Regions from separate parts of the Brevibacillus sp. M2.1A genome, predicted to be linked through region 4. Evidence: riboswitches for the same ligand, from Rfam matches in the RefSeq annotation. Region 4 holds a riboswitch; each other region holds the start of a gene.
The links. A riboswitch is a leader RNA that binds a small molecule or an ion and turns the genes downstream of it on or off. The one in region 4 is predicted to bind cobalamin.

Region 1: it holds a riboswitch for cobalamin, as region 4 does, so the genes downstream of both, HP567_RS27260 (energy-coupling factor ABC transporter permease) here and nrdI (class Ib ribonucleoside-diphosphate reductase assembly flavoprotein NrdI) in region 4, are expected to answer to the same signal.
Region 2: it holds a riboswitch for cobalamin, as region 4 does, so the genes downstream of both, HP567_RS13640 (ABC transporter substrate-binding protein) here and nrdI (class Ib ribonucleoside-diphosphate reductase assembly flavoprotein NrdI) in region 4, are expected to answer to the same signal.
Region 3: it holds a riboswitch for cobalamin, as region 4 does, so the genes downstream of both, HP567_RS09230 (hypothetical protein) here and nrdI (class Ib ribonucleoside-diphosphate reductase assembly flavoprotein NrdI) in region 4, are expected to answer to the same signal.

The regions. Positions count from the first base shown of each region.
Region 1 is NZ_JABSUY020000001.1:5,709,082-5,716,853, forward strand. Features, by position in the region: gene HP567_RS27225 (hypothetical protein) at 1-27, opposite strand, end outside; gene HP567_RS27230 (delta-aminolevulinic acid dehydratase) at 47-601, opposite strand; gene HP567_RS27235 (hypothetical protein) at 802-1,296, opposite strand; gene HP567_RS27240 (hypothetical protein) at 1,483-1,647, opposite strand; gene HP567_RS27245 (energy-coupling factor ABC transporter ATP-binding protein) at 1,703-2,551, opposite strand; gene cbiQ (cobalt ECF transporter T component CbiQ) at 2,548-3,345, opposite strand; gene HP567_RS27255 (energy-coupling factor ABC transporter substrate-binding protein) at 3,342-3,626, opposite strand; gene HP567_RS27260 (energy-coupling factor ABC transporter permease) at 3,623-4,387, opposite strand; cobalamin riboswitch at 4,531-4,724, opposite strand; gene HP567_RS27265 (quinone-dependent dihydroorotate dehydrogenase) at 4,858-5,949, opposite strand; gene HP567_RS27270 (GerAB/ArcD/ProY family transporter) at 6,101-7,201, shown strand; gene HP567_RS27275 (spore germination protein) at 7,191-7,772, shown strand, end outside.
Region 2 is NZ_JABSUY020000001.1:2,759,457-2,767,228, forward strand. Features, by position in the region: gene HP567_RS13635 (M24 family metallopeptidase) at 81-1,172, shown strand; cobalamin riboswitch at 1,189-1,388, shown strand; gene HP567_RS13640 (ABC transporter substrate-binding protein) at 1,558-2,577, shown strand; gene HP567_RS13645 (FecCD family ABC transporter permease) at 2,647-3,660, shown strand; gene HP567_RS13650 (heme ABC transporter ATP-binding protein) at 3,657-4,469, shown strand; gene HP567_RS13655 (dipeptidase) at 4,689-5,732, shown strand; gene HP567_RS13660 (CocE/NonD family hydrolase) at 5,757-7,772, shown strand, end outside.
Region 3 is NZ_JABSUY020000001.1:1,853,379-1,861,150, reverse strand. Features, by position in the region: gene cobS (adenosylcobinamide-GDP ribazoletransferase) at 1-639, opposite strand, end outside; gene cobU (bifunctional adenosylcobinamide kinase/adenosylcobinamide-phosphate guanylyltransferase) at 636-1,175, opposite strand; gene cobD (threonine-phosphate decarboxylase CobD) at 1,172-2,287, opposite strand; gene cobO (cob(I)yrinic acid a,c-diamide adenosyltransferase) at 2,284-2,832, opposite strand; gene HP567_RS09230 (hypothetical protein) at 2,860-3,081, opposite strand; cobalamin riboswitch at 3,071-3,286, opposite strand; gene HP567_RS09225 (M15 family metallopeptidase) at 3,468-4,160, shown strand; gene HP567_RS09220 (homocitrate synthase/isopropylmalate synthase family protein) at 4,261-5,679, opposite strand; gene HP567_RS09215 (alpha/beta hydrolase) at 5,705-6,796, opposite strand; gene HP567_RS09210 (DUF441 domain-containing protein) at 6,833-7,282, opposite strand; gene HP567_RS09205 (HesA/MoeB/ThiF family protein) at 7,292-7,772, opposite strand, start outside.
Region 4 is NZ_JABSUY020000001.1:3,913,836-3,921,607, reverse strand. Features, by position in the region: gene HP567_RS18825 (glycerophosphodiester phosphodiesterase family protein) at 1-186, opposite strand, end outside; gene HP567_RS18820 (hypothetical protein) at 358-603, shown strand; gene HP567_RS18815 (DUF952 domain-containing protein) at 623-973, shown strand; gene HP567_RS18810 (hypothetical protein) at 978-1,193, opposite strand; gene tlp (small acid-soluble spore protein Tlp) at 1,318-1,536, shown strand; gene mnmA (tRNA 2-thiouridine(34) synthase MnmA) at 1,676-2,788, shown strand; gene HP567_RS18795 (hypothetical protein) at 2,816-3,145, shown strand; gene HP567_RS18790 (ACT domain-containing protein) at 3,185-3,697, shown strand; gene HP567_RS18785 (alpha/beta hydrolase) at 3,729-4,550, opposite strand; cobalamin riboswitch at 4,721-4,920, shown strand; gene nrdI (class Ib ribonucleoside-diphosphate reductase assembly flavoprotein NrdI) at 5,082-5,441, shown strand; gene nrdE (class 1b ribonucleoside-diphosphate reductase subunit alpha) at 5,428-7,512, shown strand; gene nrdF (class 1b ribonucleoside-diphosphate reductase subunit beta) at 7,567-7,772, shown strand, end outside.

The DNA.
Region 1 (7,772 bases), 1.8 Mb from region 4:
TAAACATGCAAAAAGAGCCTCGTACAAGGCTCCCTTTGCGTTTCCATTACTCTTTTACATAAAGCTGATACATCCCGGTTTCTTCATCCGTTGCCTTTGCAATTCGAAAAGCTGCTTCCACGCTTTTCTTGTTTTGAATTACCTCGTAGAAAAAGCGCAGGGCGAACATCAGCGCAGAATTTCCGTCCGGGTAATCATCTGGCCCGATATACGTATGGCAACCACTGTCCAGAAAGGCCTTCGCTAATTCGGGATCACCAAGCGAGCATCCGTTACCTAACACGATTTTTCCATCCAGCTTGGCAAAACGTCTAACCTCGTCAGAGCCAAAGTCACCCTTTGGTTCTCCTTCCTCGTAAACGTCCTCGCCTAGCTCTGGCATAATGAGGCTACCCTCATCTCCATGGAAATTCAGAACAATCATATCGGTATTTGGGTAAAGGTCGGTGCCATTCAATACATCAATCAAATCGCTTGGTCGACCAATCCAGTACGTAAAGACTCGAGCTCCAAAATACTCAAGTGTATTTCGGATTGCTTGGCTATCCAGATCCGTATCCGGACCAATTACTAAGGCAACATTCATTTCAGGTTTACTCATCGTGATATTCCTCCATTTGCTTGTAAGTGGTGTTTATTTGTGGGTAAACAAAACCATTTACGTGGAGGGGGTCGGGCCAACTGGTGAATGGCAAGACGTTACTTCCTAATCATCAAGTAGGAAAACTCCTCTTCAATTGGAATATTTTATAAATTTTCAGTAGTATATCACCCAAAACTTGGCATGTAAAGTTTCCCTCATTACGCAAACCCTTTTTTGATTTTGGTCTTCATATCACGATACAGCTCTCCGTATGTGATCGCATGCTCGATATGCGAATAGGAAAGCACGGAATCGCCATCCTTGCTCTCGCAGCACGCAAAGAATAGGCTTTCCATCAGATTGTGATTCTCGATGGAATTGGTAATATGAACGCAATCCTCAATCGAATCATGAGCGTCATGCTTGTAAAAAAGAAACGTCCCTTCTTTGAATGCCCCTTTTTTGTTGGCGTCTTTCCAGATGAGCATGCCCAAGGTAATAAAATACCCTTCCTGGAAGCGGATGACGCCTGTAATGACAGAATTAATCGTGGTCGGAATGATCGCAATCGAGTCATTGAGCTCATTGACGTATTCATACAACGCTTTATTGGATTCTCGAAGATCAGCGATTGGTACATGAAGAAGCTGCTTGTCTCTTAACTTTTCTACGAGTTGCTGAACGCATAGCGTCTTATTCAAAGTTGAAATCACAACCTCATCACTTCTCCCATTGTAAGTAAGTGCCTTCTTTACGTTATTCGTGATGAAATGACATATCCCTACAAAATCCGCACAAATCTTCTTACTTTTTCAGCGAGAATCAAATCCCTCTCTTACCTAAGACGTCCAAAAGCCCTTCACGCCTTTTTGTGACGAGAAGGGCTTCTTGGCGCAAATTTACGCCTTTCCTTTTAGGTAATCATCCTTTATCTTCTTTTCCTGTTCAGCGGTGGTCATGTCTTTCTCCAACACCTGATACATCAATTCATCCTTTACTTGGCGAGGGACTCCTTTTTCCTGATGATTTGGGACAGATGAACTCGAGACAGAGTCATGTTCCATACTGCGTACCTCCATGGCTTTTTGGGGTTAGCTTACCCGAAAGCGCCCACTCCATTCACCACACCCGCTGAACACGGAGCATTTCACGTAGTTCATCGACCGAACGCGGAATATGTCCGCCCAACTCGCGCTTCCACTGCTCAGGCAGTGCCTCCCACACATCAACGAGCAACGGCATACCCAGATGAAGACTCTCCAGCATGGCTCTGTTTTCCAATGCCTCCTGCGGATCTCCCGCGAACACAAGCCTGCCTGCATCCATGATGCAAATCCACTCGGCCCATTCAAAGGCAATATCCATATCGTGTGTTGCCATCAAAACAGTTGTTCCTTGCCGGTGAATGGCATCGAGCTCCCGCAGCAAATTTTTGGTCTGATAGCGATCCAAATACGCAGTAGGCTCGTCCAATAGCAAAAGCTCTGGCTCCATGACCATGACCCCCGCGAGCGCCAGCCGCCGTTTTTGTCCCAGGCTCAAATGATGAATCGGAGCTTCTGCCAGCTCTCTCAACCCGAATGCATCCAGCACCTTTTCTACCTTTGCCCGGATTACTTCCACAGGCAGCTTCTGATTGCATAAACCGTAGGATATATCTTCTGCGACCGTGCTTGCGATCAACTGATGCTCGGGATCTTGAAAGACCAAGCCCACCTTTTGCGTCATCTCTTGCAATGCGGCTCGCTTGTAGACAAGCGGTTTTCCCTTCCACAGCACTTGTCCCTGCTGTGGCTCGATGATTCCGTTTCCATGCAAGAACAAAGTCGACTTCCCACAGCCATTCCGTCCCAAAAGAACACATTTCTTCCCCTCAGGAATCCATAAGGACAGCCCTGACAGGACAGGTCCTCGCCCTCCCGGATACGTGTACTGCAAATCGATGAACTCCAACAACCGTGATGTCATAACCGCCAACCTCCTGTCCACCACTCAAGCAGCACCAGCAGCATACAGCCTGCGATTGCCTCCCACTCATAGCGGCGTGAGCGGGCATGGGTATGAAACGAGAGCACCTGCATGCTCTCCCCAAAGCCCCTAGCCGCCATTCCTTTGTGCAAGGCTTCGTATTTGCGCATTGCTCTGACAAACAATTGCGCAACGAGAACCCCTGCATCCCGAAGCGTCGCTCGGAAGCCGCGATGACCTCCGCGCGAACGTTGGGCAATCCAGAGCTGATGAGAAATCGTTACCAACACAAAAATAAACCGATACATGATCATTAATAAGTCAGTTACAAGGACAGGCATACGTAGCCGGCGAAGCACCTGCAAAATATCAGCAAACGGCACGGTAAACAAAATGAAAGCAAAGCAGGATAAGCTCGCCATGGTACGCCAAAACAAGATCCAAGCTTTACTGAAGGACGACATCGGCACATAGAGCACATAAGAACCCAGCTCCCATGCTGCCGCGACCTGGACCTGCACTTCTCCTGCTCTCGCCCCTTCAACTAGTAGAGCAGGAAGCCCCGCAGCGAAAAACGAGAGCGACACGATCATAAAGGTAAAATAGATACGGACAGGAATCCGGGCATACACCACTACCCATACCGTCATCCACACAGCGACAGCCATCTGCATCCATACATGTCCTACCAGGACGAGCAGTAACAATGCGCTCGCCAGTAATAGCTTATGAGCAGGCGGCAGACGTTTCAGCCTGTTTTGATAAGAGAGAGAATCAAGCTGCAGACCGTTCATTTTTTCCGCTTATCCAACCGGCCTTTGTACAAGCCCACGGCGTAGCCAACCACTCCCGCTCCCAACGCCGCCTGCACCGCAAACAATAGACTCTCCGTCTCTCCCCCTGGCGGCTCTATCAGCGGCTGGAACCACGGTTCGTAGTTCGGGGCGATTTCCTTGATCGCTTCCTCTGCCACGCCATCTGCGCCGCCAAATTCCGAATCCTGAACCAGCAACAGCGGGACAATAGCCAGTACGATTACTCCAATGAGTAAAAGCCAGTTCCATCCTTTTTTCACAGCGATTCCTCCCGTTTGAGCAAACGAAGCTGTGTAAGCTCTTTTGCGTTGTAAGATAACAACCAGTTCCAAACAAGAACGGTCAACAGACCTTCACTGATGGCGAGCGGTACTTGCGTGAATGCAAAAATTCCTGCGAATTTGGCAAACGAGGCCAACACTCCGCCAGATTCAGCTGGAAATGCGAGTGCCAGTTGAAGCGAAGTCACTACATAGGTAGCGAGATCAGCCAAAGCCGCCGCCGCAAAAACCGCCAGTCGCTGGCTTCCTGCCACTTTCATGATCAACCGATAGATTCCGTATGCCACCATTGGTCCTACCACTGCCATAGATACAGCATTCGCCCCTAGCGTAGTCAAACCTCCATGCGCCAATAGCAGGGCTTGAAACAAGAGCACCATGCTCCCTAGCACAGACATCGCAAAAGGTCCAAACATAATGGCACCGAGGCCCGTTCCAGTCGGGTGAGAGCTGCTGCCTGTAACCGAAGGGATTTTCAGTGCAGATAAAACAAAGGCAAACGCTCCTGCAACGCCAATTAGGAGCTTCATTTCGGGATGTTCTTTTACAATTTTGTTAATCGAGCGAATCCCAAGAATAAAAAATGGCAAGAAGACAGCCCACCAAAATAAGGCCCAGGATAAAGGCAAATACCCTTCCATGATGTGCATCGCGTGTCCTGTCTCAGGTTCATTGAGCAAAAAATACAGGACGAAGCCCGCGATCATCAGACAAGTAGATACGAGACGAGATCGATTCATGTTCATTCCTCCTTCACTCACTTTCGTTCTTTCCTCCAAACAAAAAAATCCCATCCATCAATGGACGAGATGTGCACACAAAACAACAGACTGACTAGACAGCCTCATTGCCTCGTATTCACCGCTCCTTTCCGCGAAGGTTCTGTGGGTGTGGCTACTAGGTAGGTCTCCTGGCTTCCAGATCCATGCGCTCCTTGTCCTTCCCCATACGAAAATGAGTGGTTTCCTTCTCAAAGAGAGCTCCCTGGTTACAGTGGCGGGACCGCTCGGGACTTTCACCCGATTCCCTGTTACCCTTTATGCGTCACATAAAGGCACCTAACGCCGACTATATGCAATTGACTGACAATTCATGTTTGTCCCACATCATTATACCGGATCACTACATAAATCGGAAGAATATAAGCGAAAACGCATAAGTCGATGACCCTTACAAACGGAGCCATCGACCTATGCATACTTTGTTTTATCTATTCTTTTGCGTCTACGCCAATCACTTCACTAATATGTTTAAAGCCATCGCGTTGCATGAGCTTCAGCAGTTTTTTGTTGATTTGCTTGGCGATACCTGGGCCCTGATAAATCATCCCTGTATACACCTGAACGAGACTAGCTCCTGCCCGGATTTTCGCGTAGGCGTCTTCCCCGTTATAAATACCGCCGACACCAATAATTGGTACCTTATCTCCTACTTCTTGATAAATCTCCTTCACCCAAGCCGTGGAACGCTCTGTAAGAGGTCTTCCGCTCAAGCCGCCCGCTTCCTCGGCAAATCGATGTCCGGAAACCGCCTCGCGTGATAGTGTCGTATTGGTAGCAATAATTCCGGAAATGCCTTCTTCTACAGCAGCGTGAACCACATCGCGCATGTGCTCATCTGACATGTCTGGCGCTACTTTCAACAAAATCGGCTTTTTCTTGATGGAACGCGCTTCCATTTCGGTTGCCTTTTCCCTTACTGCACGCACCAAATGACGCAAGCTCTCTGTTTCCTGCAAGTCACGCAGATTCGGGGTATTCGGAGAGCTGATGTTAATGACGAAATAGTGACCGTATGCATAGAGCATGTCCATACATTTGCTATAGTCGACGGCCGCTTCTTCATTGGGCGTTACTTTGTTTTTCCCAATGTTAATCCCAATCGGAACATCTGAGTATGCGTAATCGACCAAATGCTGGGAAGCCAAATACGCACCGTGATTGTTGAAGCCCATTCGGTTAATGACAGCTTGATGTTCCGGCAATCGGAACAATCGGGGCTTCGGATTGCCTGGCTGCCCCTGCGGCGTCAATGTCCCGATTTCCACAAATCCAAAACCAAGGGCACCCAACGCATGGTAGACTTCTGCATTTTTATCAAAACCGGCTGCAAGTCCGACTGGATTCGGAAACGTCATTCCCCACAGCTTATTCTCCAACCGCTGGTCTTTTACCTGATAGATCATCTTCAGGATGCTTTTGCCTGGAGCAGAATCCTCCACCAGCCTTAAGGCACCAATTGTCTTTTCGTGAATCTCTTCCGCATCTTGCTGGAACAGATATTTTCTTATGAGCTGATACATCGGCTGCACTCCTTACTCCGTTTCTACCTTTTTACCTCATAGTAGAATACCATACTTTTTCGGGAGGATGTAACCTTTATACGTGATACATATTTCCAGCCAAGCAGGCAAATCCTAACAGCACCACCACGCACAGGGGGATAAGTCTTTCATGAAAGTGGACGGAAAAATCGGGATTGGTCAAGCCATTATGGTGATGATGCTGACGATCGGCATTACGAACCACGTAACCGTTATCCCCCTCTTATTGAGTAAAGCCGGAAGAGATGCTTGGTTGAGCGTGTTGATTGCCGGTATCCCTTTTTCCTTCTGGGCGTACTTGCTGTTTGTGGTTAATCGAAGTACGAAGCAACAGTCTTTGCATGAATGGCTTGCGCAACGCTCAGGAAAAATCGTCAGCCATCTGTTGCTCACCCCGATCATGGTCTGCCTGTACATGATGGCCCTAACCAACCTGATCGATACCCAGACATGGACGACCGTCAACTACTTGCCTCGAACACCCGAGTGGGTGACCGCATTAGCCTTAATGGGTTTATGCATACTCGCGTCAATCGGGGGAATAACGTCCGTAGGAATCACAGCAGGAATCTTGTTGCCTGTCGTGGTTTTGCTCGGATTTTTCATCGCTTTTGGCAATATTCCTAAAAAGGATTATAGTCTTTTGTTGCCGCTTTTCCAGCATGGGTATCGTCCTCTTCTTCACGGGATGCTCTATGTAGGCGGCGGTATTTCAGAGATGTTTCTGCTGCTATTGCTCCAACCTCACGTACGTAAGCCCTTGCGCCTCGTACACTTTTTGGTCATGCTCGGCATCACGCTTCTGCTGACACTCAGTCCGTTGACAGGGGCTATTGCGGAATTTGGACCTATAGAGTCTGCGCGCCAACGCTTTCCGGCATTTGAGCAATGGCGGCTACTCACGATTGGAAAAGACATCGAGAACATGGAGTTTTTCTCCATTTTCCAATGGCTCGCTGGGGCTTTTATACGCATCACGATTTGCTTGCTGCTCTTGGGAGATTTACTCACCATCCGTACCCAAAAAGAACGCAGATTCATGATGATTTTTCTAGGCGGAAGCATGATCGCCTTTACCAGCCTCCCATACAGCGACATGCAGTTCGTATCATTTCTGACGCACGTATACTATCCGCTTTACCTAGTCATTATCGTTGTGATTACTCTCGCACTCATGCTGGTTACTCTGCGCAAGCCATCCAGACAGGAGGGAATAGGCCATGACCCTTGAAGAGGAACTGCGGGAAAAATTCGCGCATTGTGCGGACGTCGTTTTTATGCGAACAGTCACAACCGAGGACCAGCCTGTATTGATGCTTTATTGCGAAGGACTTGCAGACGTTCGTCAATTACAAGATACGGCATTGCCGCAATTGGAGCGATTCCTGGCTATTGGTGATTTGCGTTCCTTGCCTCTTTTCCCGCTCTTCACGAATCCAGAGTTGTGGGTAGAGCGACTGTTTGCAGGAGATTTGCTGATTTTCATTGGAGACTCTCCTCCATTCGCCTGGGATATCTCCAATCGACCGGAGCGCGGCCCTGAGGAAGCCAATACAGAAATATCGATCAAAGGTCCACGCGACGGCTTCGTCGAGGATCTCTCCACGAACGTAGCTCTCATTCGCAAGCGTATGCGAACCATTACCCTGGCCTATGAGCCTTTTATTCTCGGAACACGCTCGCGTACAAGAGTTGCGATGCTGTATATCACAGATGGAGTATCTTCGGATCTCGTGGAGATGATGCGCGAGAGGCTCCTCAATTGTCGGTCAAAAAAAATCTTGAATAGCGCTATCCTGGAG
Region 2 (7,772 bases), 1.2 Mb from region 4:
TTTTCAATTGAACTCTTCTTTTTTTGATGGGGAAGTGGTATTCTCGCAATAGAATAATTGGTGAAAGCAGGGTGAAGAAGTTGTTTCAAGAGCGCATTTCGAAGCTCCACACGTTTTTGACAGAGCAAGAGCTGAACGCGGTGTTGATTACCTCTCCCAAGCACGTCTACTATTTGACCGGATTTTTTACAGACCCGCATGAACGTTTTATGGGTCTTGTTATTCCTGCTGAGGGAAAGCCTTCCTTGATTGTACCTGCTCTTGATCGTGAAGCAGCGGCAGAAGCTTCGTTCGTTCAAGATATCCATACACATACGGATATCCAAAACCCGTATGAAATTCTCAAGCAAGTGTTGCCAGCGAACTTGGCGAAGCTCGGTATTGAGAAAAGTCATATGACTGTCGAGCGCTATGAAGCACTTGGACAAGTTGTTCTGGCGTCAAGCTATGTGGACGTGGAAGAGCCACTCCGTGAAATGCGTTTGATCAAATCCGTGGATGAAGTGGATCGTCTGAAATACGCTGTTCAGTTGGTCGAGGATTCCTTGCGGGAGACCCTGAAGAAAGTTCAGAAAGGCATGACCGAGACAGAAATCGTAGCTGAGCTGGAATTCCAGATGAAGCGCTTGGGCGCAGAAGGCCCATCCTTTACGTCCATGGTATTGGCAGGGGAGAAGTCGGCACTTCCACACGGAAAGCCAGGAACCCGCCAGGTGCAAGAAGGCGACTTGCTTTTGTTTGATATCGGAGTAGCTGCAAACGGATATGTATCCGATATTACTCGTACCTTTGCTGTAGGCGAGATCAGTGCCCAGCTGCAAGAGATTTACGAGACGGTATTGGCGGCCAACGAAGCGGCAATTGCTGAGATTCGTCCGGGTGTGACCTTTGCGCATTTGGATAAAACCGCTCGCGATGTCATCACTGCAAAAGGCTACGGTGAATACTTCATGCACCGTCTTGGGCACGGACTTGGGATGGATGTACATGAATATCCGTCTGTTCACAGCCAGAACCAAGAAGTGCTTCGACCAGGGATGGTTTTTACGATCGAGCCGGGCATCTATTTGCCAGGTGTAGGCGGCGTGCGGATTGAAGACGATGTATTGGTTACGGAAACGGGAGTTGAAATACTCACGCAGTTCCCGAAAAAACTGACTTCCATCAACTAATGAAGAAATCATAAAAATTGAATACGTATCGAATGGTGCTGGATGGCATATGCCGTCAGCTTAAAAGGGAAGTCCGGTGAGAAACCGGCGCGGTCCCGCCACTGTAACGAGGAGTGCCTAGCAAATAGCCACTGTTTTTTGGAAGACAAAAAATGGGAAGGTAGCTGGGTGTGTTGATCCGTAAGCCAGGAGACCTGCCATGCGATCCTATACAATCGACCCACGAGGATGGGGCAGATGTGGAAGCAGTCTATGAAAGGGCGCCTTTATGCCTGCTTATAGTTATATCTACGTTTGTCATGCACCTCCCGATTGAAATGGGGGGTGCTTTTTTGTGGAGGATTTGGTTCAAGCCATCATTTCCAAACAGAAAAGAGGATTACAGATGATGAAGGCAAACAAAACGCATACAGTAATAAAAGGACTAGCTTTCGGTATTATGACAGCTGCCATGCTTTTGGTTTCGGCATGCGGCTCCACTACGACAACACAGGCTCCAGCCAAAACAGAACAAACAGCTGCTCCAGCAGCAGAAGGCAAGCCAGTAACACTAACCAATAATGGTATCGAAATGACTTATCCAACAGCACCTGAGCGTGCAGTGACTTTGAACCAGCACGTCACCGAAATCATGCTGGCATTGGGCCTTGCTGATAAAATGGTCGGAACTGCTTACCTGGATGATGAAATCCTTCCTGAGTTAAAAGCAGATTACGACAAGATTCCGGTACTGTCTGACAAGTATCCTACGAAAGAAGTGCTGCTGGCAGCGAACCCAGACTTTGTATACGCCGGATGGAAAAGTGGATTCGGCGAAAAGGGCGTAGGATCGATGCAAGATTTGGAAAAGGTTGGCATCAAATCGTATCTGCAAGCGTCATCTAGCATGCCTGGCCCGACTATCGACGATGTGTTTGCGGACATTACGAACATTGGACGCATTTTCCGTGTGGAGGACAAAGCCAATGATTTGATCCATAAAATGAAGAGTGAAATGGATCAAACAATGAGTAAAATTGGCAAGATTGACGAGCCACTAAAAGTGTTCGTGTACGACAACGGGGAAGATAAACCATTCACAGCAGCCAACAACTACATGACATCCTTAATCAAGAATGCAGGCGGTAAGAATATTTTTGACGATATTCAAAAGGGTTGGGCAGAGGTAAGTTGGGAACAAGTAGTAAGTCGCAATCCAGACGTGATTATTATCGTAGATTACGGGGATAGAACCGTCGAGCAAAAACGCAATTTCCTTTTGAGTAAAAAAGAATTGGCGGATATCCCTGCGATTAAAAATCAACGACTAATGGTATTGCCTTTGTCCGCAGCTTCTGAAGGTGTTCGAGCACCGATTGCGCTGAAAATTTTGGCGGAAGGACTCTACCCGGATAAATTCAAATAGAGTACGCCCCTTTTAAGGGAGGGAATAGCACTGCAACAGATCAAGTTACCTTATATCATCATTACTTTACTGGTCGGACTTTTCCTCTCGATTACGTTCGCAGTTACCCTGGGATCAGTAGAGATTAAGCCGACTACGGTATGGAAAATCGCCTTATCAAAAATTCCGATGTTGACCCAATGGATCGAAGTGGATTGGTCCAAAGGTGAGCAAACGATTATTTGGGATATTCGCTTTCCTCGTGTACTCTTGGGGGCAATCGTCGGCGCAGGTCTGTCTGTCGTGGGAGTAGCGATTCAATCGTTGGTTCGCAACTCCCTGGCTGACCCGTATGTGTTAGGCGTATCTTCAGGTGCTTCGGTTGGCGCTACCTCGGTAATTATTTTTGGAGCATTCAGCATGTACGGGCAGTATGCGCTATCCTTTGGCGCTTTTACAGGCTCCCTTGTGTCCATCATTCTTATTTTTACGCTATCCCGTATTGGTGGACAAAACTCGACGGTACGCCTGCTCATGGCTGGAATTGCGATATCTGCGATCTTGTCGGCCATTACCAGTCTGCTTGTTTTTTCAGCGCCAAATGAGCATGGAATTGGGACGGTTCTGTTTTGGTTAAGTGGCAGTCTGGCTGGCGGGAAATGGGAATACCTGACGATCCCTACAATGATTGTCGTCATCTGTCTCATCGTCTTAATGGCCCAATACCGCTCGCTCAATGCGATGCTGATGGGCGAAGAGTCAGCGGGGACATTGGGGGTGAATACGGTACAATTCCGCAAGCTTCTCCTGGTGATCACGGCACTGCTCACGGGGGTGATCGTGTCCATCGCGGGATCAATCGGTTTTGTCGGATTAATGATGCCCCACATCGTCCGTGTAATGGTTGGATCAGATCACAGACGTGTTCTGCCTGTCAGCGCTTTGTTTGGCGCGATCTTTCTCATCTGGGTTGATGTAGTTGCCAGGCTTGCCTTTGCACCGGAAGAGCTGCCGATTGGTATTTTGACAGCACTGTGTGGAGGTCCATTCTTTATCTGGTTGATGCTGCGGAGTTCTTATTCCTTTGGAGGTAGCGGACGATGAATTTGCAGGTTGAGAATATATCGGTCGAACTGGAGAAAAAGGGAATCCTGCACAACGTCAGTCTGGAGGTGCGCTCTGGAGAGTTTGTGGGGCTGATCGGGCCGAATGGCAGTGGGAAGTCCACGTTGCTAAAAAGCATTTATCGCGTACTGAAGCCGCGTTCGGGATGGATCTCACTCGATGGCGACGACGTATACAAGCTAACCTCACGCCAAAACGCTCAGCGAATGGCGGCAGTACGGCAGGAGACCTCTGTCGAATTCGATTTTTCGGTGACCGAAATCGTGAATATGGGACGTGCCCCGCATAAGCGACTATTTCAGTCCGATAACGCGGAAGACGTTCGGATTTGTGAAGATGCACTACAACGGGTAGGGATGCATACATACGCTGATCGCAGCTTTTTCAGTTTATCCGGTGGGGAGAAGCAGCGGGTGCTGATTGCCAGAGCTTTGGTGCAGCAAGCGCAGTTTCTTGTTCTTGATGAGCCGACGAATCATTTGGATGTTCGATACCAGTTGCAGGTCATGGATCTCGTCAAAACGTTGGGGATTACGGTCTTGTCTTCGCTGCATGATCTCAATATCGCAGCGATGTACTGTGATCGGCTGTACGTAATCTGTGAGGGGGAAATCGTTACATCGGGAACGCCAGAGGAGGTCTTGACACCCAATCTGATCCGGGATGTTTTCGGAGTAGAAACAGAAGTGATGACCCATCCTATTACAGGAAAAAAGCATGTGTATTTCTACTCGGAAGCGATCCGTGTAAAGCCACCTATCCAGAAGGTAATGAGTGGAGCCAATTAATAAGGTGCAAGTTGAGTTTCTTTGATTTTCATAAGAGGGGGATGCCTAGTCGGCGTCCTTTTTTGTTAAGCCGACGGCAGAAAATTCAATCTTTCCACCAGTTAGATGAAAGGGTCTCTTATTGATCAGAGGAGCCGTGCAATACGTCGCGAATTTGTTGGATATAGCCAAATTTATTTCGATCAGAAAATTCATAGAACAAGATGGGAGATGACCCGTATGACGGAAGTAACGAGAGAACAGGCGCGCAAATTTCACGACGGTGTTCACGTTTTGGATGGGCATTTTGATCTGCTGATGGATGTGGAGATTCAGCGTGGATATGGTCGAACCAAAATGATCGAGACGGAGTACTTGCCACGGTTCCAGCAGGGTGGCGTGCATTCCATTGTGGCAGCCGTGTTCGTCGAGGATGCTTTTGTACCAGAGATGAGTCTTCGCAAGGCGCTCAACCAGATCAGTGCTTTGCATGCAGAGGCGGCAGAGTCTCCCGAGCACATCGTCATCGCCAAAAATCTGGGTGATTTGCAACGGGCAAGAGCGGAGCAAAAAGTATCGTTCATTCTGTCGTTGGAAGGGGCAGAGCCACTGCATAACGATTTGAGTCTCTTGCGTGTCTTTTATGAGCTCGGAGTACGGATGATGGGGCTGGTTTGGAGTCGGCGCAACTTTGCTGGGGACGGCAGCTTTTTTGCACCGGTTCGTGAAGGGAAAAAAGGAGGCATCACCGATTTCGGTGTTCGTCTTATCGAGGAAGCGGAAAAACTGGGTATCGTCATCGATGTGAGCCATTTGAATGACGAAGGGTTCTGGGACGTGATGGAGATCGCAGAAAAACCGGTGATCGCTTCTCACTCCAACAGTCGAACAATCGTGCCGACAATGCGCAATCTGACAGATGAACAGATCAAAGCAATTGCGGAAAAGGACGGACTCGTCGGGTTGAATGCGTGTAGCATGTTTACAGCGACTAACAGTGCCGACTCAACTATCGAGAGACTGATTGATCATGTTGACTATATGAAAAAGCTTGTCGGAGCAAGGTACATCGGTATTGGCTTAGACCTGTGCGATGATTTGACGAAATATTTGCCCTTGGACAAGATTGCCAAAACGAAAGAGATGCCATTTGACGTAGTAAAAGGCCATGCGTCACTGCCGGAAATTACGCGTGAGCTATTGAAGCGCAGATACACCGATGCAGAGATCGAAGGAATCTTGGGTGGCAATTTCCTCAGAGTGTATCAGCAAGTGTGGAAGTAGATCAGGTAACAGGAGGAATGACGGGTGGCACAGACTGGGCACAAACAAGCTTTTTTTGGCTATTATCAATCTGGCATCAAGGTAGCTGATATACGCTTTGAGGATGGGGAAGTTTGGCATCGGAGCACAGGTTGGGATACGGGTGGTGCGGTTGACGGTCCGTTTTTACTACTGGCTGAAGGGGAAGCAACCTACGAGTTGCCACTCCTTACCCTGGCACAGAAGCTTCCGGAATGGGAGCGAATTGACTGGGAGAGCGAATCAGTTGTGTTTCCGGGAAGTGGAGGGCACTACCAACGCCATCTATCCATCGAAGGAACAGGGCCCACAAGGCAAAAGCAAGCTTGGGTCTGGGCGGTGCGCGAAGCAGCGCAGCCAATTGACTTGATCATTTGTGAGAACGAAGTCATCGCGTTGGTGCTGACAGGTCGTGGTGATAGTGTCGTATTGGTGAAAACAGGGTGGGAAGATTTGACTCCGCTTACGATGTGGCAAGACCCTACGCTGTCTGAAGTTAACTACGGCGTACATCATTTGGGTAGGCATGATGTAGCGATGAGAGATGGCGTTCGGCTGGCTACCGAGGTATGGCTACCCGCAGGCTTGGCGGAAGGACAGCGGGTTCCAACGATTTTCATGCGCACTCCCTATGGACGGATGGATGGCATTTTTCGCCGGTTGCCCTTTGTAGCTCGTGGATATGCGCTGGTTGTTCAGGATACGCGTGGACGGGAAGATTCCGAAGGAGAGTGGATTCCACTCGTTCATGAGCGTAATGATGGAGACGACAGCCTCAACTGGATCGCGAGTCAGGAGTGGTCGGATGGCAACGTAGGGATGCTCGGCGGCTCCTATGTGGGGTACGTGCAATGGGCTGCGGCCGCAAGCGGAAATCCGCATCTGAAGGCGATTTTCAGCTACGTGACAGTAGGAACACCTTATGTGGACATCCCGCGCAAAGGGGGGACGATTCTTGGTGGCCTGTCATGGATTTTCATGATGGCTGAGAAGCGTCGAAATGTCGCGGCTCTTTCCCGAGATGACTGGAGTGAGGTCATCAAAGTGCGTCCGATCAAGGACATCCCGCAAAAAGTGCTGGGGAAAGAAATCCCGTTTTGGACAAAATGGATGGAACACCCGAATGGTGACGAGTTCTGGACCATGTCGGACTGGAAGCGGCATGCGGATCAGGTAAAGGTGCCTGCTACTCTGGTATCTGGCTGGTATGACGACAACGGGATGGGGACGAGCGAATCATGGGAGGTTGTCTCCCGAAATGTGCCAGAGCACGCCAGACTCATCTTGGGGCCATGGTATCACAAGGCGAATACGACACGAGAAATCCATCATGTGCCCTTTGGAAACAACGCCATCCGCTACGATCTGGATATAACGCAGCTACGGTGGTTTGACCGCTATCTAAAAGGAGTGGAAAATGGCGTCGATCAAGAGCCGCGGGTTGAGTACTACATGGTGGGAGAAAACGAATGGAAGACCTCGCAGACTTGGCCGCCAGCGGAGACGACGCTGACGAATCTGTATCTGAGCAGTGGGGGAAACGCCAATACGAGCGGCGGAGATGGAACACTGACCCTGTCTATCCCGGATGAACAAGCGGTGGATACATACAGTTATAATCCGCTAGACGCAGCACCGTATCTGTTGGATTTGTCCGAAAATGAAAATAGTGTTCCGGAAAACTATCGTGATGTGGAAGAACGAGCAGATGTACTTGTCTACACATCAGAGCCATTGGAAGAGGAAGTCGTCATCGCGGGAGAAATCTCGGCTATTATCTACGCATCCAGCTCGGCGCGGGATACTGATTGGCTGGTCCGGCTATGTGATGTAGACGAGGAAGGCAATTCGATTCGTCTATCGGACGGGATTATTTGTGCACGCTACCGACACTCATTCGCGGAGCCAGAGCTACTTGTTCCAGAACACATCGAACGCTATGAGATTCGCATGACCAAGATCGCCAATGTCTTCCGAAAAGGTCACCGTATTCGCGTCTCCGTTACTTCTGGTGCCGAGAAC
Region 3 (7,772 bases), 2.1 Mb from region 4:
AACCGAGCGTGAAAACAGTAGAGCGAACAACAGCGACAGGAAAATAGCTGTCATGACCTGCAAGCCCCCAAGATACCAACCTGCGGCAAACACGACGATGTAGCTCACGATGATAGCGGAAACGGAAAGCCCAGCACTGATGCCTTTTCCGATTCCTTTGTCCGCCGAAAGATATGGCCAGAGCTTGATCGACAAAAGCACATGTGTCCGCGCTGCCACTGGTGCTACGATCAAAAAGCTGCCCCATCCCGGATGTGCGAGCTCTGCGACTGCACCCGCCTTCATCAGCAAAAGCATAATCGCAGCAAGAACCCCCATTGCACCTACGCGGCTGTCCTTCATAATTGCAAGCACTTGCTCTCGCGGTCTACTACTGCCAAGACCGTCCGCGAGGTCCATCCACCCATCCATATGAAGACCACCAGTCACGTAGACCCATGCGACTAGCGTCAGAATAGCGGCGATCCACGGACTAAACAACACCAGTCCCGCTTGATGCACACCCCATAGCAGTAAACCGATGACGAGACCAACTGCGGGATACCAGTTGACGCTTCTTCTCCACGCCTCCTCGGAAGGACGAAGCCACGGAACCGGAATACGCGTAAAAAACGAGATCGCGTGTAAAAATGCATTCATCCTTTGATCCTCCACGGTATCCCTGACAAAACCGCGTAGACGGCGTCCGCTTGTCGCGCACTTCTCTGATTGACATCCCCCAGAACATCCGCGAACCATCTGCCCAAACGACTCAAGGCTACACCGCCCAATCCGACCTCGCTTGTGACAGCAATGACTTTTTGCGGGGAATTCTGAACGAGGGACAGCCATGCCTCCGCCTCTTGCAACAGGGCTTGCGTGTGTGAAGCACTTCTCCATTCCGCCTCATCCACGCTCATTAATCGATTACTCACCCAGGTGGACAGACAATCGATCAACACCACATCATACTGCTCACGAAATGCGTAGTAATCGGTTAAGCGCTCTCCTACCTCTACACAGCCCCATTCCAGCGGACGACGTGCTTGATGCAGCTCGATTCTCTGCTTCATTTCATCATCCCAAGCCTTGCCTGTCGCCACGTACAGGACTCGACTGCTCAGCTTCATTGCAAGCTCTTCCGCGTAGCGGCTTTTTCCTGAACGGACACCGCCTGTTACCAGCACCAAGCTCATCGCTGTTCACTTCCTTCCGCATGAGCTTCGCGAAGCGCTTCCATAAGTCGTTCATTTTCCTCTCGTCCACGCACTGCGATTCTCACATCATGTGCCGTCAAACCGGGATACATCGCACAGTTGCGGATCAGAACGCCTTTTTTGCCGAGCCGTGCCTGCAATTGTTCGGCTGACAATCCTTCTGGCGAGCGCAGTAGCAAAAAATTTGCCTCCGAAGGCCATACCTGCCAGCCCAACTCACTTCGGATGCTATCAGTTAAATACGCACGTTCTACTTTTATGAGCCTGCGCGTCTGTTCCTCGTATCCCTGCTCCTGCAAGCACAGTTCGCCTGCCAAAAGGGCCAGTGCATTCACGCTCCAGCTCACTTGCTTTTGGCGCATTTTCGCAATGACATCCGGGTGCGCAATCGCATAGCCCAGGCGCAATCCCGGGATCGCGTACATTTTCGTCATCGACCGCATCAAAATCACACGGGGAAAGTGGTCCAGCTGCGTCGCCAATGTATACTGCCGCTTTTCCTCTACAAAATCGAGGAAAGCCTCATCCACGATGAGCCACGTATTGGTCTCTTTCGTCCATTCCGCCATTTGGCGTAGCTCATCCGGCTGATACAGAATTCCTGTCGGATTGTTTGGTGACCCGACAAATACGAGATCACACTGCGTAAAAAGCGTGTACAGCTCGGCAGGATCGGGCTTGTACCCGTTCGCTTCCTTCCCGAAGCAGCCAATGACACGGGCTCCATACTGCTCGGAAAGTTGCGCGTATTCCGAAAAGCAAGGATATACTACTCCAACTGTTTGCGGCGAAAGACCGAGGATGGCCAGTGCCATCGCCTCCGCTGCACCATTGGCAGGCAGCAACCATTCCTCCGGCACTTGCAGCCGTCTCGCCAGTGCCCGACGAAACACACGATGTCCAGGGTCTGGGTAATGCGTAACAGCAGCCAACGAAGCCAGCAGCATCTCACGGACGCTCGCTGGCATCCCCAGCGGATTAATATTGGCACTGTAATCCAGAAACTGCCCGGGCTCTCGACCAAAGCGCTGCGCTGCGGTCAGCAAGTCTCCGCCATGACCATACGTCTCTATTACACCTGCGCTTGTCAAAATTCTACCCCCAGCACAGCTGGAATCCCTTCATCGTAGTAATGCTTGATTGGCTTCATCTCTGTCACCAAATCTGCGATGTCCAAAATCTCCTGCTTTGCTGCCCGTCCCGTAATCACGAGGTGGATATGACTTGGCCTGTTTTGAATCGCTTCCAACACATCGGACAATGGCAACACATCGTCAATCGGGAAGCGGTCAATCGCCAATGCATTATTCAGCTCATCCAGAATAACGACATCGTACGCTCCGGAAGAGAGCTTCTCGCTCGCAAACGCCCAAGCTTCTTTCAATGCCTGACGATGCTCCTCCGGTGTCTTCGTCCAGGTGAAGCCGACGCCCATTTGCACGATTTCAATGCCCAATTTATCGAAAATAATCTTTTCTCCGTATGTACGCTCTGGAGACTTGATGAATTGAACCATCAGCACCTTTTTCCCGCGCCCTGTTGCCCGCACAGCCAATCCGACTGCTGCCGTTGTTTTTCCTTTGCCGTCTCCTGTGTAAACGAGGGTCAAGCCCCGCTTCTTATCGTTTTTCTCCATCGTGACCACCTCAAAAAGTGACGTATTTTACTCCGCTGTTCCATCCATACTTTCCGAAGCAACAAAACGGTCATGACCGTTTTGTTGACCGCAAGCGGTCGCATCCACTTTTGTGAAAAACGTCGAGACGTTTTTCACAGAAAAAAAGCGCTCTGTTTCCCCAGTACGTAAGGAAAAACAAAGCGCGGATAGCTGAAAAGCAACAATCCTCACCTCTTCCTTTGACCCGAAGGAAATCAGTGTAAACATAAAACAGGCAGGTCTCCTGGCTTGAGGATCATCGCTTTTCTTCTCCTTCCCGCTCCCGGATGGGCAGTGGATGGCATGGTGCCTTGAAGAATAGCTACTCTCTTACAGTGGCGGGACCGCGTTGGCTTTTCACCAAACTTCCCTTTTAACCTTGCTCCTGCGAATCGGTTTCGCAAAAACAAGGACCTGTTTCTCTTCCATATGTAAATGTCATTCGTTTCGTTGACAAGCACTTGCTTTAATAATAGCAAAAGCTACCGAGGATTCAAGCAAAAGCTGCGATTCGTCGCAGGTGTCTATTGGCAGAAAAATAAGATAATCACCGTTTACTTACCTGAAAATTTTCGTTACCCTATTGGCAAAACAATCGAAAGTGGTGTGCAGTCATGCTATTTCCTCCGATTCCAAAAATACCCGACATGATTCTGCCCAGCCCACTGCCGATCAAGGAATGCGGCGAACCGATGATCCCCCTCTCTTCCTTTACGGAGAAAATCACGGTCTATCCAGCCTACTACCACGAGGGCTATGCCGGAACACAGCCAGAAGCTTTTTTGCGAGAAGGGGCAGCACGCAGGCTCGCCACGGCAGCCGCCCAACTGCCCGTAGGCTACAAACTCGTCGTGCTGGACGGCTGGCGCTCGTTCGAGGTACAGGCATCGTTGTATGAACGTTTTCGTGAAGCTTTGCTTTTACAAGGCTGGCAGGAAGGACCTGCACTCACGGAAGAATTGAGCAAATTCGTCGCATATCCAACAACAGACCTCTCCAAGCCGTCCCCTCACCTATCCGGTGGCGCAGTCGATCTGACTATCGCAGGACCTGATGGCTGGCTGGAGATGGGAACAGACTTCGATGATTTCAGTGACAGGGCTGATACTCGCCATTATGAAGAGCTCGTACAGCCTACCCCAAAAGACATCGAGATTCGCGACAATCGACGATTGCTCTATCATTTGATGACCGCTGCCGGATTCGTCAACTATCCGCAGGAGTGGTGGCATTTTGAGTATGGTACGCGCACTTGGGGACAAAAAACGCAGCAAGAGCCGATCTATGGCGGTGTCTTGTCGATGTAACCACAAATACTCAAGTATTCAGCCGATAAAGGCATGAGCCCGGTCGATACCGTACTCATGCCCAGATGGCCGCTCACTCCTCAATAAATTCCTGTACCTTTTAGGTCACTGGTATTTCAGAAGATGCTGCTGAAATCAAAAGGCTTTTGTTGTATTCAGGTGACAATACAATATTTGTATAAGTTCCGCGACCAGACACATAGTGATAGGAATGCTCGACCCCTGCTGGGATAAAAATAGCTGCTGGACTCTCAACAGTCTTCTCTTCATCACCGAGTTGAACATGACACACTAGCCCAGTGCCATCAGGTGCATCTCCCCAAAAGAGGAAGGCACTGTCACAATGATGCGCATGTCTGTCTACATGTTTTTCAGGAATACCGGACAAATCGCATAGTCCAAACATCCTTTGGATCACATAGAATGAGGCTCGCTCATCAACACGCGAATCCATCATAACCCAGCGTATCCCTGGACCGTCACGATGATACTGTAGCTCTGAAGCACCTTTGGGAAACGGCTTTCCTACCTGTAAGGAAACAGGTAGCTTTGGACTTCCTATTGGAGGCCGCTTTTCTTCGAGAAGCCGTGTTCTTCCAATTGTTTCGGGAGGAAATGGCTCATACGCTTTGGAATTTCTCTTTACGGCTTGGACATGGTAAGCCGATGTATGCGTAAAGGCATTTTGCCCGGTGATAGGGCGCAATTCGTCCGGCCTATACCCTGTCGTCAAACGTATCGCTTGTACAAGTTCGGGAATTCTATCCAAAGAATAGCGATGATCATTTCGCAGCTTTTGCAACGCAGCAGTAAGCTGGATCAAGTCAGTAATGCCTGCTCTTTCACCGATCCCTAAAATTGTCGTATCAATGACAGAAGCTCCTGCATCAATAGCCGCCAGCGCATTCGCTTGAGCAAAACCGAAATCATTATGAAGATGAACTTCAATTTCGCATCCAAGCTCCTCAATGGCACGAGTTACGATTCTTTTGCATGTATCAGGCTCCCATATCCCGACAGTATCTGCCAGACTAATCCGATCTGCGCCTGCCTGCAAAGCGATATGACCTAATCTGGCAATCTTCTCCCACTCTGTCCTTGAAGCGTCTTCAATCGTGAATCTAACCTTTAAGTCAAGCTTTTTTGCTTCGATAACAGCTTGTCTGACTTTCTCTTGTATGTCACTTTCCTGGTGATGGCTGAATTTTGTTTGGATAGACACATCATTAATAGAAACCCATATACCCACCCAGTCGGCTTTGGCCCGCTTTGCTGCATGTACTTCTTCAACAGTAGCTCTCGCATGCATTAATATTTGCGCTCGCCTTGCTGATTGCGCCACTTTTCGGCAGATTTCTTCATCCAGGGCAGAAATTCCAGGGTGGCCCACTTCTATGAGGTTTATTTGATAGCTTTCCAAGAGATGCAGTATGCGAATCTTGTCTTCGCATGTGAAGCGAACGCCTGCTTGCTGCTCTCCTTCTCGCAGTGTTGCATCCAAAATTTGAAACGGCTTCATATCCAGCACATCCTCACCGGTTTACTTACTTTTTCAGGAATTCGTCTGTTTCACGCAAGAGCTGATCACGATTTTTTTCATACAAAACCCAATGTGTGGCATCTTTGATAACCACTTCTTGTTTTGCCGATGCCTTGGTCAGCTTATGGAAGAGGGACTTATCGGCAAAAAAGTCCATATCTCCTCGAATGATTAACACTGGCGTCGTAATTTTCGCTGCATCAAAAATGGGTCTGTCCGTCCAGATATAGTACAGATCTACTAGCGGTCCCATTGGACGGCGGATGGATTGTTCAGATTGCTTGCTGCTGTTAGGATCAGCGTTGACGAAGACCTTGGATACAGCATTCATTGCCTCATCAGAAACCAGATCACGTTTATCTAGCATCATGTGCCAATGGTGCATGGCCTTGTCAAACTGGACAACCTGATACGCTGGTAATTGGGGATTAATTTCACCTGGCTTCCCTTTTGCTTCAAATGGAGTTGCCATCAAAGGCAAGGAAAAACCATGCATAACACCATAAAGCACGAGTTTTCCAATATCATCGGAATGTTCAGTCGCGTACATTCCTGCAACAACTCCACCCCATGACCATCCTACGATACTGATTTTATCCACTTGTCGGGTTTTCTTTATGTGCTGGACGACAGCCTCCAGATCTTTTACCGCCTCAGTAGCACGGACGACAGGAGCATTCTTTACAGGTGGTTGATCCATTTCAACTGGTCGGGTAGAATGCCCAAACCCTCGGAAGTCCATCGCCCAAGTGTCGTAGCCTTGCTTTGCATATTCCTCCATCCAGGAGAATCCCGGAACATCGAAAGCTTCGGCAGTAGGTACACTAAACGGTTCAAGAAACAACACAACCTCTTTGCTGGCGAACTTTTCCTTGTTTTTGGCACTCATATGCCTCACATATAAGGAGACGTCCTGATCGATGCTTGGCACTTTCAGTTCTTCCGTTACGATCTCACTGGTTGATTCCACCACTGATTGAGCTTGTGTTGTACTATTTTGATGGGGGGAATCAGGAGTTGAACACCCTTGAACAAGCAGCCCTAAAGATATGACTAGTATAAGAAAATGATTTTTCATTTGATGATTGAGATTCATAGTTTGGCACTTCTTTCAAAGTAGATTTAGAGGGCGCTATAAATTGAAGATTCTTGACAGCAACGCAATGCATCCAGCTGCAATGATTAAGCCTGCGGGCAGCCCATTTGACAGTAGCACGGCCAAAAGTGTTCCAATTGTTACGCCTATGAAAACAACCGGTTGATCTGGCAAAATACTTAAGCCTTTTCCCCCGACATAAGAGATGATAAAACCTGCCAAAATGGCTATCGTTGCTTTCCAACTGACCATTTCCTTACCAAGGGAGATGAAATCATATTTTCCTTTGGCAATCGGAATCAACAAGAATACCATTAGACAAAACAGACCCACATGGAAAATTGGTTTTTGGATTGCATCCATGACAGGCACTGCTTTTAGCAGAGATAATCCGAGCAGCAAGAGGGAAGCGTAGACGAGAACCAGATCCTTTGCCACTACTGACAAGAGGGCGATTACCAGTAGGATAATGGTCGTATGCAACATAGGAGTCCTTTATAGTAGCGTGTTATCCCAGCTTCCCTCTGCCGGGGCTTCCACCTGTACCATTTGGACGGAAGCTAAATTGACTTTGATTAGTTTGGGAGCAACGGCTGGCAATAGGTCTGGTCTCTGAATGATTAGTTTGAATGCCTCAAAGCTAGCCAATACGCCGACGATATTCGCTACAGGAGCAAGCACTGCCCATGGAGCCTCTCTTTTTACATAGGCATCTGCCCATTCAGGCAAAGCGCCTTGCGATACGGAATACTTTGCACGCTCGTCTTTGATCTGACTAATTTTTTCACGCATCTCTGGTGTGAGAGGCTGTTGATAAGAAGGATGTCTCATGGCGACCTCATAGGGCAAGGAGTCCGGGGTCATGCACATGACTCCTCCACGGAAAGGTGGTGTTACCGCAATCCAGATGGAGGGAATACCCAGATCGGCAGCTGTTCGATGGATGATTACCCGTGCAACGAGATTATCCGTAGCA
Region 4 (7,772 bases):
GGTGATGTTCTCCATATGAAAGGTTTGTGCCATCCCGCGGTGAGCAAGTAAAAAAGGCTCGCCTTCTGGCTCTTTTGCAAGATAAGAGCTGTTGCCTAGAAAGAGGAAAGCCATGAAAAGAAGGGGAATCCAGATGCGTTTTCGCTGGAACCATTTCTTTCGTGGTTGATTTCGTTGCTTTGACATGATGGAATACCGCCCCTTCCTTAAAATTCTCTGTTCATTGTAGCAAAACGCAAGGGAGGAAGGTACATCCTTTGGGAGTAGGGCTAGGGGCTTGGCATCATTCGAAAAGACTGGCACAATAGACAATAGACGGAAGAGAAGATGTATCCTTGAACAGCAAGGGGAGATTCCATGAAAATAGCATTGCACCAAATCGCTTATCAGATCGGTATGCATCCAACTGAGATGGCGAAGCTTGTCTACGATGGTGAAATAACGGGTGAGGTACCTGACCGCGATCCGCAAGCAAAGGATGCCTGGGTGGATTTGCACGCTCTGCGTAACTTCGTTCAATGGCGATATGATCAGGGACGAATGGAGCAGATGTTCTATGATAAAGCTATGCGTCACCTAAACAAAGCAATGCCAAAAAAATAATCGAAACCGGAGGAGAAACATGCAAGACAATATTATTTACTGCATGGTGCCAAAAGCATACTGGGAAAAGTGGATGGACAAGGATCACTACTTGCCGCGCGATTACGAGCAGGAAGGCTTTATTCACGCGACGAAAGGGGACGAGCTGCTTGAAAAGGTAGCAAACCGCGTCTATGCACAGTTTGACGAGGAGTTGTATGTACTCGTTGTCGATGAAACAAAAACGACTTCGGAAGTCAAATACGAGGCTGCGAAGGACGGGTTGCTGTATCCACACATCTATGGACCGCTGAATCATGATGCGATTGTGGATATAAAGAAAATGAATCGGATAGACGATCAGTGGCGTCTGGGAACGTCCATCCGCTAATCTTCTACCAGCTAAACCACTTGAGTAGCGCAAGCACTTCTTGGCGCTTAGCCTCAGGGAGCTTGTCGAGTCTGCGCAAGAGAAGATCGATTCGCATGCGCTGTTCCACTTCGGATTCCGGTACCTTTTGTCCCTTCACCCATTGACGTTTCAGGCGGACTGGATCTGTATCAGAGATGATCCGAAGCAGCTTTCTTTCCAACAAATCTAAGGAAGCCATAGGTGAAACCCTCTTTTTCGTTTAATCCGTTTCTTCTATTATAACACGGGTACATAAAGAAACCATGATTGGCGCACAATGGTAAAGGTGTTGAATATAACCCTTTGTAGGAGGCGTATCGATTATGGCGAAGCCGGATGACCGTTCTGACAACGCAGAAAAACTTCAACAGATGATTTCCAATACGGAAGAGAACATTCGTGAGTCCGAAGATTACCTGACGGCTCATGCTGGAGAGATTTCTGCAGAGGAAAAATCAACCCTCGAAGCGAAAAATCAGCGTCGTGAAGAAAGCATCGAGGGATATCGCGCGGAAATCAAGGATGAATCTTCGCAGGCATAACCTTGCTATCAAACGTCTGGCGCCACCTATGCGTCAGGCGTTTTTTCATTCTATCGGGCAAAAGTGCAACAAAACATGATTTGTTTTGCGAAACATGGTAATCTGTAAGGGGACAAATTGAATAAGAGGAGAAAGACTTATGAAGCGACCAGAAGATACACGCGTCGTTGTCGGCATGTCCGGCGGAGTCGACTCCTCCGTGACGGCTTACCTGCTTAAGCAACAGGGATATGACGTCATCGGCATCTTCATGAAAAACTGGGATGATACCGATGAATTCGGCCACTGCACGGCGGAAGAAGACTTCCAGGATGTCCGGCGCGTCTGTGAACAGATCGGCATTCCATATTACACGGTAAACTTTGAAAAAGAATACATGGACAAGGTATTCCAGTATTTCTTGGATGAATATAAACGAGGACGTACACCGAATCCGGATGTCATGTGCAACCGTGAAATCAAGTTCGGTGAGCTTCTCGCCAAGGTCATGGATCTGGGGGCGGATTATATTGCTACCGGCCATTACGCGCAGGTCAAGTACATCGATGGCGAGTACAAGCTGATTCGCGGCGCTGACAACAACAAGGATCAGACTTACTTCTTGAATGTACTGGGCCAAGAACAGCTTTCCAAAACGATGTTCCCGATCGGTCATCTTCCGAAACCGCAAGTAAGGGAGATTGCAGAGAAAGCAGGACTTTATACAGCGAAAAAGAAGGACAGTACTGGGATCTGCTTTATTGGGGAGCGCAACTTCCGCGAGTTCCTGCAAAACTACTTACCTGCCAAACCAGGAAATATTGAGACCGTAGATGGAGCAGTCATCGGTACGCACGACGGACTGATGTACTATACATTGGGTCAACGACAAGGCTTAGGGATTGGCGGAGGTCATGGCACGAGCGGACAGCCTTGGTTTGTTGTAGACAAAGATCTGGAACGGAATGTCCTGATCGTTGGTGAAGGCTCTGATCATATCCGCCTGTACTCGAAGAGTCTCTTGGCGACCAACGTGAGCTGGGTCAGTGATAAGAAGCCTTCCGAAACGTTTTCTTGTACAGCCAAATTCCGTTATCGTCAGCCAGATCAGGGAGTAACCGTTCACCTGCTGGAGGATGGCAACGTAGAAGTTGTATTTGATCAGCCGCAAAAAGCAGTGACACCTGGTCAGGCTGTTGTCTTCTACGATGGAGAAGTATGCTTGGGTGGAGGGACGATTGACAAGGTACGCTTAGTCGATAAAGAGAACTAAGATAGACATAGACGGGGGAAGCACTCGGTGGATGCTACGAAAAAATCAAAAGTGATTATCGTTTCATTTTTGGCGGGAGCAGTTCTCTTGGCGATCATCTCTTATTTCGGGATGGCCTCCATGGGTAAAGAGCATATGGCGACGATCCAAAACGTCATCAAGGAGAACGGCGGGGTTGTAAACGCGGGTGGAGTGACAGCGGTTCCGCTGGAGGAAAGTCCTTTTACCAACAGCGGAAAAGGCAATACCATTTACCGAATCCACTTTACGAAAGATGGGCAAACGTTGACGGCTTGGTATCGTGCCGATAACGAATCCTCCATCAAGAAAGAGCCGGAAGCATGGATTCTACCGTAATAACAAGGATAAACCTGACTGGGAGAGTGAAGGCATCACATGACCCAATATGCTGGACTGCGTGAGCTGGCTGAACTGATTCGAAGACTCGAGCCAGAGTTAGCGGGTGCACAATTAAGTATTCTTGCTCATGAGAATAAAGAGGAAATCGCAACACTGCTAGTGGAAGGACTCGGAATGAAGGTTCCTGTCCAACACAGCTCCGGCGAATATGCGAATCATTTGGCGATTTTGCGTGTTGGAGCGAACAAGTACACCTTTGCGCAAGACTGGAGAGAAGTGTACATCAGTGAAATCAACTACTGTGCGTGTCGCATACCTCCAGGGGCCCATGGATTGTTGGTTCACCATATCGATTATCCAGGCGTGATTTATGATGTCTCACGAAAACTGGCCGAGTATGAAATCAATGTTTCCAAGTTGAATGTATCGCGCGAGCAAAAAGGGAAGAATGCCCTGCTTGTCTCTGTGACTGATGAAGAGATTACACCGACGATTGTTTCCGCCATCGAAGAGCTGCCCCAAATCACCAGAGTGTTATCACTACAGTAAGCAAATCATGATAAACAAAAACTGCCCGTTTTTAGCGGGCAGTTTTTTTCGTAGCGAATTTGAGTCCATAGCTAATGAGGACTGGCAAAACAGACGAATGATTTTCGTCAGCAAATTCTTTAAAGGAAGCCTTGATTTGACCTTTACCCATGGAGGATAATCGTTCGACCATCGCCAGGGATTTTTCTTTGACCAAGAACCGGCCATCGTTTTCCAACTCCCCAATGGTGAGGAGCGCATGGACGTCGAGATCATCTGTCAGCAGCTTCGGTAATTGACTCTCCTTCGCAAGCAGCACGCTCTCATTCCAATGAATCGAGGGACTGCCAGCTATATAACGTTGAAAAGCATGTGGTTTGGTCAAAAGTACATGCAAAACAAACAAGCCACCTAGCGAATGTCCAATAATCGCTTGCTGCGTCCGATCGATGGGGAAGTCATTTTCAATGCTAGGCTTGAGATCCTCCTCCAAAAAGGTGAGGAACTGCTCCGCTCCCCCCATCTGAGGCCACTCTGTACCACTTGGGTTGCAAGGAAGCTCTGAGGCTGGAACTTCATATGTGTAATCAAAGAAACGGGCAGGATGGTACGGACCCTCCGTTGGATAGCCAATCCCGACGACGATAGCAGGATACACACCAGTTCGTTCAGGGCCACGTGATTGTATCCGTATCGCTTCGGTCATGGTGGCAAAAACAGAGTTGCCGTCTAGCAAATATATGACGGGAAAACCTGATTCCGGAGCGGGATCAGCAGGTATACTTACGAAAATGTGATAGTCTCGCTCTTGATAGGTCATGTTTTTACTGTATGAACGAGGAATGACGACAGGTTGATAGTCGGTGCTTTTCATGAAGGCTACTCTCCAATCTCCCCAAGGCTAACCAGCACGCACAAAATCTATTATATGAACGAGAACCAGAGATTGGCAATAGCCGAAAAAGGAGAATAGTTAGTTTTCGAAAAGAGCCCATACTGAGCTTGACTCCTACGATATATTGAGGTAAAGTAAGTTTTACCAACTACATATTGATGCGGTAAGGTGTTTGCCAGCCAGATTTGGTAGACTTAATAGGGAAGTCGATGAGAATCCGACGCGGTCCCGCCACTGTAATGAGAGAGTTCCATTTGCGAAAAAATGCCACTGATCCTGAAGGATCGGGAAGGTGTAAATGGAGCGATGATCCAAAAGCCAGGAGACCTGCCTAACCGCTTGCACTGTTTACCCTACGGGAGATAGGGAAGTGTTCGAGCGCTCAATTCGCATTGGCGAATTGCTAGATGGAAGTCATCACGCGCATTCGGCATGTAAACGTCGGATGCGCTTTTACTTTGGCTAAATAACATACATACAGAGTAAAAATAGTAGGATAGGATGAGGGACATGCTAATCGCTTATGATTCAAAAACAGGAAACGTCCGAAGATTCGTCAACAAAATTAATTTGCCACATGTGGAAATTAATCAAGATATGGTGCTGGACGAGCCATTCATTTTGGTCACATACACGACGGGATTCGGACAAGTGCCGGAGAAGGTGGCGACGTTCCTGAAGCGAAATCATGTCCATCTGCGCGGAGTATCTGCCAGCGGCAACCGCAACTGGGGAACCAGCTTTGCCAAAAGCGCGGATACGATCGCGAGCCAATATGGCGTTCCGGTGATTTCTAAATTTGAACTGTCCGGTACCGGCCGTGACGTGGAACAATTTACGAGTGGGGTGGCAGCAATTGCGGCATATTGAACTGAACAACGAACTGATGCAGCGTGGCAACGACGGATTTTATCAACTGGAAAAGGATCGGGAAGCGGTTGCGGTCTTCATGGAAGAAGTGCAGTCCAACACGATGACTTTTAACAGTGTCAAAGAACGCATGGACTATTTGATCGAGAATGACTTCTATGAAAACGTCTATGAAACATACACGGTTGAGCAGGTTGATGAAGTTTTCCGTTTGGCCTATGACGCTGATTTTCAATTTGCTTCGTATATGGCTATCTCCAAATTTTATAAAGATTACGCCTTGAAAACGAACGATAAATCGATGTACTTGGAGCAGTACCCAGACCGGGTGGCCGTTGTGGCACTGTCCCTTGGACAAGGTGACTTTGAGCTCGCCAAGCGTTTAACAGTATCCATGATGGACCAACGTTTGCAACCAGCGACACCAACTTTCCTGAACGCAGGCAAAAGCCGCCGTGGAGAAATGGTCTCCTGCTTCTTGCTCGAAATGGATGATTCACTGAACTCTATCAACTTTATTTTGGGCACTTGTATGCAGTTATCCAAAATTGGCGGCGGGGTAGCCGTGAACCTGTCCAAGCTCCGCGGACGAGGAGAGCCGATCAAAGGCGTCGAGGGCGCGGCAAAAGGTGTCATGCCAGTCCTCAAGTTGTTGGAAGATGCATTTTCCTACGCGGATCAAATGGGCCAACGCAAAGGCTCAGGTGCAGCGTACTACAACATTTTCGGCTGGGATATCAACGAGTTTCTCGATTGCAAAAAGATCAATGCAGATGAAAAAGCGCGCATCAAAACGTTGTCCATCGGCCTGATCGTACCAAACGTTTTCTACAAGCTGGCTGAGGAAAACAAGCCACTGACTGTGTTTGCTCCGTACTCCGTGTACAAAGAATACGGCGTGCATCTGGATGATATGGACCTCGATGACATGTACGAGGAGCTCCTGGCAAACGATCGCATCAAGAAAAAGACCGTGATGAGCGCACGCGAGATGTTGACCAAAATCGCGATGATCCAAATGGAATCAGGCTATCCGTACATCATGAACAAAACGAATGCGAACAACAATCATGCCCTGAAAGATCTCGGCTCGGTGAAAATGTCCAACCTGTGCACGGAAATCTTCCAGCTGCAGGAGACTTCGACGATCACCAATTACGGCGAGATGGACATCATCCGTCGCGATATTAGCTGCAATCTGGCATCGCTCAATATTGTCAACGTGATGGAACGCAAAATGATCCGTGAATCTGTCCACGAAGGAATCGAAGCCATTACAGCCGTAAGTGACATGACGCGTGTAGAAAACGCTCCAGGCGTTCAAAAGGCTAACCGCGAGCTGCACTCAGTAGGTCTCGGTGCGATGAACCTGAACGGTTATCTGGCAAAGAACAAAATCGCTTACGAAAGTGAAGAAGCGAGAGATTTCGCCCGTACGTTTTTCATGATGATGAACTTCTACTCCTTGGAAAAAAGCATGGAAATTGCCAAGGAAACAGGCAAGACCTTCTTGGGCTTTGAACAATCGGAATATGCAAAGGGCACTTATTTTAACAAGTACGTGACGAATGACTACAGCCCACGGACGGAAAAAGCAAAGCTTCTCTTTGAAGGAATGCACATTCCGACGCCAGAGGATTGGGCGGAGCTACAGCAAAAGGTGCAAAAGCATGGCGTTTACCATGCGTATCGTTTGGCGATTGCACCGACACAGAGCATTTCCTACATTCAGAATGCGACTTCTAGCGTGATGCCAATCGTTGAGCATATCGAAACGAGAACGTATGCCAACTCTACGACGTATTACCCGATGCCGTACTTGTCGCAGGAAAACTATTTTTACTACAAATCGGCATATGTGATCGATCAATTCAAAGTAATTGATCTGATTGCCGAAATTCAAGAGCACATCGACCAAGGAATATCGACTGTGCTGCACGTGAACAGCAACATTTCAACCAGAGAACTGGCTCGCTATTACATTTACGCAGCGAAAAAAGGTCTGAAGTCACTCTACTATACGCGTACGAAGCATTTGACTGTAGAAGAGTGCATTAGCTGCGCGGTTTAGTGAACGCGATTCATAAAGGAAAAGCATCAAGCAAAAAGAGAAGAGGAACGCCATATGAAAGCAGTCAATTGGAACAGGCCGGACGACGATTTTACGATGACGTTTTGGAATCAAAACATCATGCAGTTCTGGACGGATGATGAGATTCCGCTATCAGATGACAAGATGGCCTGGATGGAGCTCAGTGCAACTGAACGGGACACGTATAAAAAAGTATTGGGCGGTCTCACCTTGCTGGATACGGTTCAAGGTGGAGTAGG